Regions from separate parts of the Rhizobium sp. 01T437 genome, predicted to be linked through region 2. Evidence: predicted binding sites of a transcription regulator. Region 2 holds the regulator's gene; the other holds the start of a gene.

Region 1 (3,213 bases), on a different contig from region 2:
CCTTCGATGTCGGACTTGGCGCCAGCGCCGTCGACGATCGTGGTGTTTTCCTTGGAGATCGAAACCTTCTTGGTGCGGCCGAGCATGTCGAGGGTGACAGACTCGAGCTTGATGCCGAGGTCTTCGGAAATGACAGTGCCGCCCGTCAGGATAGCGATGTCTTCCAGCATGGCCTTGCGGCGATCGCCGAAGCCCGGAGCCTTGACGGCAGCAATCTTCAGGCCGCCGCGCAGCTTGTTGACGACGAGGGTCGCAAGAGCTTCGCCTTCGACGTCTTCAGCGATGATGAGGAGCGGCTTGCCGGTCTGAACGACAGCTTCGAGAACCGGGAGCATGGACTGCAGGTTCGAGAGCTTCTTTTCGTGCAGCAGGATGAAGGCGTCTTCGAGGTCAGCAACCATTTTTTCCGGGTTGGTGACGAAGTACGGGCTCAGGTAGCCGCGGTCGAACTGCATGCCTTCGACGACTTCGAGCTCGGTCTCAGCGGTCTTGGCTTCTTCGACGGTGATGACACCTTCGTTGCCGACCTTCTGCATGGCTTCAGCAATGTCGAGACCGACCTGCTTGTCGCCGTTTGCGGAGATCGTGCCGACCTGGGCAACTTCTTCAGACGTGGAGATCTTCTTGGCCTTGGCCTGGAGATCCTTGACGACTTCAGCAACAGCGAGGTCGATGCCGCGCTTCAGGTCCATCGGGTTCATGCCGGCTGCAACAGCCTTGTTGCCTTCGCGAACGATGGCCTGTGCGAGAACCGTGGCGGTCGTGGTGCCGTCGCCGGCGATGTCGTTGGTCTTCGAGGCAACTTCGCGGACCATCTGGGCGCCCATATTTTCGAACTTGTCTTCGAGTTCGATTTCCTTGGCGACCGAAACACCGTCCTTGGTGATGCGCGGAGCGCCGAAGGACTTGTCGATAACGACGTTGCGGCCCTTCGGACCGAGCGTGACCTTCACTGCGTCAGCGAGGACGTCGACGCCGCGCAGCATCTTTTCGCGCGCGCTGCGGCCGAACTTTACTTCTTTAGCTGCCATTTTGAGAACTCCTGAAAAGGGGTGTCAGCGATTTCGATGAAAGACAATCGGCCGATTAGCCGATGATGCCCATGATGTCGGCTTCCTTCATGATCAGAAGGTCTTCGCCGTCGATCTTGACTTCCGTGCCCGACCACTTGCCGAACAGAACGCGGTCGCCAGCCTTGACGTCGAGCGGAACGATTTTGCCGGCTTCGTCACGAGCGCCGGAACCGACGGCGACGATTTCGCCTTCCTGCGGCTTTTCCTTGGCGGTGTCCGGGATGATGATGCCACCCTTGGTCTTCGCTTCGGATTCAACGCGACGGACGACGACGCGATCGTGAAGCGGGCGGAAATTGGTGCTTGCCATTGCTAATCCCTCGATCAAATGACATTCGCGGACCGGGTTGGTCCACAATGAAGGTGTTAGCACTCAACTCCCGTGAGTGCTACCGCCGTGCATTTAGGGATGGCTCCAGAAGGAGTCAAGAAGAGCCATCACGGATTTTTGTGCCGGAATTGTGGAGACAGGTAGGATTTGTCCAGCGTGGTTACCGAGCTTTGCTCACGTCCAGCTTTTGAACCTCCGGCGTTCTTTGCCTGACGCAGAAAATGCCTTGCCATTGAAGCCCGCCTTTGCAATGTCACCGGTGACAGAAAGCGAAGCAGGAAAGCGGAATGGCAAAGCGGATTGCGAACTTCTCCGAGATCACCGATCGATATGACGCGGTGCTCTGTGATGTCTGGGGTGTCGTGCATAACGGCGTCGATCCGTTTCCTAAGGCCGGCGAGGCGCTGCAGGCCGCCCGTGCCGCTGGCCTGACCGTCGTTCTCATCACCAATTCGCCGCGCGTCTCCTGGCAGGTCGTCGAGCAGCTGCGCCAGATCGGCGTGCCCGATAGCGCCTATGACCGCATCGTCACTTCGGGCGACGTCACCCGCGCGCTGATTGCCGAAGGTCCGCGTGAAGTCTTCCTGCTTGGCCCCGAGCGCGACAATCCGATCCTTGAAGGCCTCGATATCGAACGCGCTGCCGCCGGCGACGCCACATCCGTCGTCTGCACCGGCTTTTTCGACGACGAGACGCAGACGCCCGAGGATTACACGGACATGCTGCTGGACTTCAAAGCCCGTAATGTGCCGATGATCTGCGCCAATCCCGACCTTGTCGTCGAGCGCGGTCACCGCATCATTCCCTGCGCCGGCGCCATGGCCGCCTATTATGAGCAACTCGGAGGCTCCACCCGGATCGCTGGCAAGCCACACCGGCCGATCTATGAGGCCACACTTGCCGCTGCCCGCGAGGTCCGTGGTGATTTCCCGATCGACCGTGTGCTGGCGATCGGCGACGGCATGCCGACGGATGTTCGCGGCGCCTTGAATTATGGCCTCGACCTTCTTTACATCAGCGGTGGTATCCACGCGAAGGAATATACGCTGCACGGCGAGACCGACGAGGCGATCCTGCACGCCTATCTCGAACGGGAAAAGGCAGCGCCGAAGTGGTGGATGCCGCGCCTGGCATAAGAGAAAAGCAAGCCGATGACCGTTTTCCACCGCAATGAAACCCGTGATCCGCTGCCCGAGCATTTGAAGGGCGGTGTCATCGCCATCGGCAATTTCGACGGCGTCCATCGCGGCCATCAATCGGTGCTGAACCGGGCTCTCGATATCGCAAAAGAGCGGGGCATTCCCGCCCTGGTGCTGACCTTCGAGCCGCATCCACGCACCGTCTTCAAGCCGGATGCACCGGTCTTCCGCCTGACGCCGGCGCCGTTCAAGGCCCGCATCCTGGAAGAGTTGGGCTTCAACGCGGTCATTGAATACCCCTTCAATTACGAATTTTCACAGCGCTCGGCGGAAGAGTTCATCCATTCCATCCTGAAGGACTGGCTAGGCGCGTCCGAGGTGGTGACCGGCTTCGATTTCCATTTCGGCCGCGGCCGCGAGGGTGGGCCTGCCTTCCTGATGGATGCCGGCAACAGATATGGTTTCGGCGTCACCCTGATCGACGCCTTCCGCGACGAGAATACCGATGTCGTCTCATCGAGCCATATCCGCGCGCTGCTGAAGGAAGGCGATGTCTCCTCGGTCGCCGCCATGCTCGGCTATCATTATACGGTCCAGTCGAAGGTCATTGACGGAGAGAAGCTCGGCCGCCAGCTTGGCTTCCCGACCGCCAACATGCAGCTGCCGCCGG
Region 2 (3,610 bases):
CATGACGAAATTGGCATCGGTCTCGGCCGAGGAATCCTCGAGATAGTCGAGGTCGATCACCGGCTGGTTGGCGAAGATGCCGCAGGAGATCGCCGCGACATGATCCTTCAGCACGCGGTCGGCCTTGATCATGTTGCGGGTTTCCATCCAGCGCAGGCAATCGTAAAGCGCAATCCAGCCACCGGTGATCGAGGCAGTGCGCGTGCCGCCATCCGCCTGGATGACATCGCAGTCGAGCGTGATCTGGCGTTCGCCGAGCGCGGTCAGATCGACCACGGCACGCAGCGAGCGGCCGATGAGGCGCTGGATTTCCTGCGTGCGGCCGCCCTGCTTGCCGGCAGCAGCTTCGCGCTTCATGCGCTCGCCGGTTGCGCGCGGCAGCATGCCATACTCGGCCGTGACCCAGCCCTTGCCTGTGTTGCGCAGCCACGGCGGCGTCTTGTCTTCGAGGCTTGCCGTGCAGAGCACGTGTGTGTCGCCGAACTTTACCAGGCAGGAACCTTCCGCATGCTTGGAAAAATTGCGCTCGAAGGAGACCTTGCGCATCTGGTCTGTTTTTCTGCCTGAGGGCCGCATTCTCTTCTCCTGAAACATGATGCCGAAAAGGGTAAGCGCTTCTCGGGCAATGTCTGCATGCATCGTATCGTCGCCCGCTTCTACGATTGGCTGCGTGCATTTGCAAATTCCCTTTTGCCACGGGGGGCAGATTGGCTATATTTCCCTGACATCATTCAATGCGGGTGCGAAAAGTTCATGAGCTACAGGTCGACATCAATTTCGGATGCCGTGGCTGCTCTGGATGAACGATCGAAGGAAATTTTCCGGCGCATCGTCGAAGGCTACCTGGAGCATGGCGAGCCCTTGGGCTCCCGCAATCTTTCGCGCCTTCTGCCCATGTCTCTGTCGCCTGCCTCCGTTCGCAATGTCATGAGCGATCTGGAAGAGCTCGGGCTTATCTATTCTCCGCATGTCAGCGCCGGCCGCCTGCCGACCCAGATCGGCCTGCGCTTCTTCGTCGATGCCTTCATGCAGGTCGGCGATCTCTCCGTCGAGGAGCGTGCCAGCATCGACCGCCAGGTCCGGGCCGGAAGCCGCGACAATCCGGTGGAATCGATGATGAACGAGGCAAGCCGCATGCTCTCGGGCATTTCGCGTGGCGCTGGCCTCGTCATAACGTCCAAGAGCGACCCGGTTTTGAAGCATGTCGAGTTCATCCGCCTGGAGCCTACCAAGGCGCTGGCCGTGCTCGTCGGCGATCATGATCAGATAGAAAACCGCATCATCGAGCTGCCTGCGGGCGTTACCTCCTCGCAGCTCACCGAAGCCGCCAATTTTCTCAACGCGCACATGACCGGCCAGACGCTGCCGGAATTGCGCCTGCAATTGAGCCGGCTGAAAGATGAAGTTCGCCACGAGCTCGACGCGTTGTCGCGAGATCTCGTGGAGCGCGGCATTGCCGTATGGGCAGGCAGCTCGGACGAGACCAAGCCTGCACAGCTCATCATCCGCGGCCGCGCAAACCTGCTGGAAGGCGTGGGCGGGGCGGAAGACCTCGACCGGCTGCGCCTTCTCTTCGATGACCTCGAGAAGAAGGACAGCTTGATCGAACTCCTGAACCTTGCCGAAAGCGGGCCGGGCGTGCGCATTTTCATCGGTTCGGAAAACAAGCTCTTCTCACTTTCCGGCTCCTCGCTCATTGTGGCGCCTTATCGCGATGACGACGACCGCATCGTCGGCGCGGTCGGCGTGATCGGTCCCACGCGGCTCAATTATTCCCGCATCGTGCCGATGGTGGACTATACGGCCCAGCTCGTGTCGCGCCTTTCACGCGGATCTCTCTGATCCCTTGCGCGAAACCGGCGGAATTTTAGCTTCTTCGTCACGCAGACTTGATTTTTTCCGGCCAAACATCGATATCGGGCGCATCTGAGAATACACGAACCGGAGACCGTCATGACTGATGAAACGACGAAGAACGGACCTGACGCGGCTGCGGCGGAAGCCACAGCCGACGCCGCCGCAAACGTCGAGAATGAAGCCGTGAAGGAAGCAGTTGCAGGCGAACCGGATGCGCTTGAGCTTCTGAAGGCCGAGAATACCGAATTGCGCGACCGCTATCTGCGGCTTGCCGCTGAAATGGATAATCTGCGGCGCCGTACAGAGCGCGAAGTCAAGGACGCCAAGTCCTATTCCGTCGCAGGCTTCGCCCGCGACATGCTGGCCGTCTCGGACAATCTGCGCCGTGCGATCGACGCCATTCCGCCCGAGGTCAGGGCTGCTGCCGACGCCGGCCTGATGACGCTGATCGAAGGTGTCGAGATGACCGAGCGTTCCATGCTCTCGGCTCTCGAGCGCCACGGCGTTCGTAAGCTGGAGCCGGTCGGCCAGAAGTTCGATCCGAACTTCCATCAGGCGATGTTCGAAGTGCCGAATACCGAAGTGCCGAACAATACGGTCGTACAGGTCGTACAGGCCGGTTTCTCCATCGGTGAGCGCGTGCTGCGCCCGGCCATGGTCGGCGTCGCCAAGGGTGGTCCGAAACTCGTGGAAGCCGAGGCCAACTCGGTTCTGGACGAGAAGGACGCCTAAGACAAAGGACGTCTGACAATTAAGAAAGGCCGCGCGAGCGGCCTTTTTGGCTCCTGTCTAATCTTGGCGGATCATATCCGCGCAAAGCGCTCGATCAGCAGATCGAAAAAGCCGTCGGCATCGACGTAGCGCATGACCTTCGCATTGCGCTTGCGCTCGGTCACATGCCACCAGTCGACAACGGTCATGCCGACGGTCAGCTCCGACGCTACCTCGATCTCGACATTGCAGTCCCGGCCCTTGAAGAGCTCAGGCTTCAGAAGGTAGGCGACCGTCGTCGGGTCGTGAAGCGGGCCGCCATCCGAGCCATATTTTTCGATGTCGAAGCGCTCGAAGAATTCCAGCATCTCCACCATCGCCTTGGCGGGCGCCGTGCCGATTTCGGCCATGCGCTTGACGCGGTCCTTCCGAGTCAAAAGCTGATGCGTCACGTCGAGCGGCATCATGACGACGGGCACGCCTGAGCGGAACACGATATCGGCGGCTTCCGGATCGACATAGATGTTGAATTCAGCAGCCGGCGTGATGTTGCCGCCTTCAAAGAAGCCACCGCCCATCATCACAAGTTCGTGGATACGCGGCACGATGTCAGGCGCTTTCTGGAAGGCCAGGCCGATATTGGTCAGCGGTCCGAGCGTGCAGAGCGTGACGGTGCCTTCCGGCTCGCGTCGCAGCGTTTCGATGATGAAGTCGACGGAATGCTGCGCCTGCAGCGGCATCGTCGGCTCAGGAAGGGTAGGGCCGTCGAGACCCGTCTTGCCATGCACGTGCTCGGCGGTGACGAGCTTGCGGGCGATCGGCCGGTCGGCGCCGGCAAAGACCTTGATATCAGTCCGCTCGCAAAGCTCGCAGATGATGCGCGCATTGCGGCTTGTCAGCGACAGCGGCACGTTACCGGCGACAGTGGTGATGCCCAACACGTCAAGCTCTTCGGGGCTGCCGAAGGCCAGCATGATCGCGGCAGCATCGTCCTGGCCGGGATCGGTGTCGATAATGATTTTTCTCGGTTCTGCCATCCGGG

Evidence for each region. The regulator HrcA, encoded in region 2, represses chaperone genes, less so after heat shock. The targets are predictions, from matches to a motif close to GTTAGCACTCNCNNNNNGNGAGTGCTAAC.
Region 1: the regulator HrcA is predicted to act here: its motif matches at 1,439-1,467, upstream of groES (co-chaperone GroES).

Annotation. Positions count from the first base shown of each region.
Region 1 covers NZ_JBFTPM010000026.1:63,063-66,275, reverse strand. Annotated here, with positions in the region: partial or broken gene groEL (chaperonin GroEL) at 1-1,031, opposite strand, end outside; gene groES (co-chaperone GroES) at 1,087-1,383, opposite strand; gene AC1DM5_RS32215 (TIGR01459 family HAD-type hydrolase) at 1,692-2,540, shown strand; gene AC1DM5_RS32210 (bifunctional riboflavin kinase/FAD synthetase) at 2,556-3,213, shown strand, end outside.
Region 2 covers NZ_JBFTPM010000006.1:271,477-275,086, reverse strand. Annotated here, with positions in the region: gene rph (ribonuclease PH) at 1-576, opposite strand, end outside; gene hrcA (heat-inducible transcriptional repressor HrcA) at 754-1,842, shown strand; gene grpE (nucleotide exchange factor GrpE) at 1,954-2,589, shown strand; gene AC1DM5_RS14365 (nucleoside hydrolase) at 2,661-3,605, opposite strand.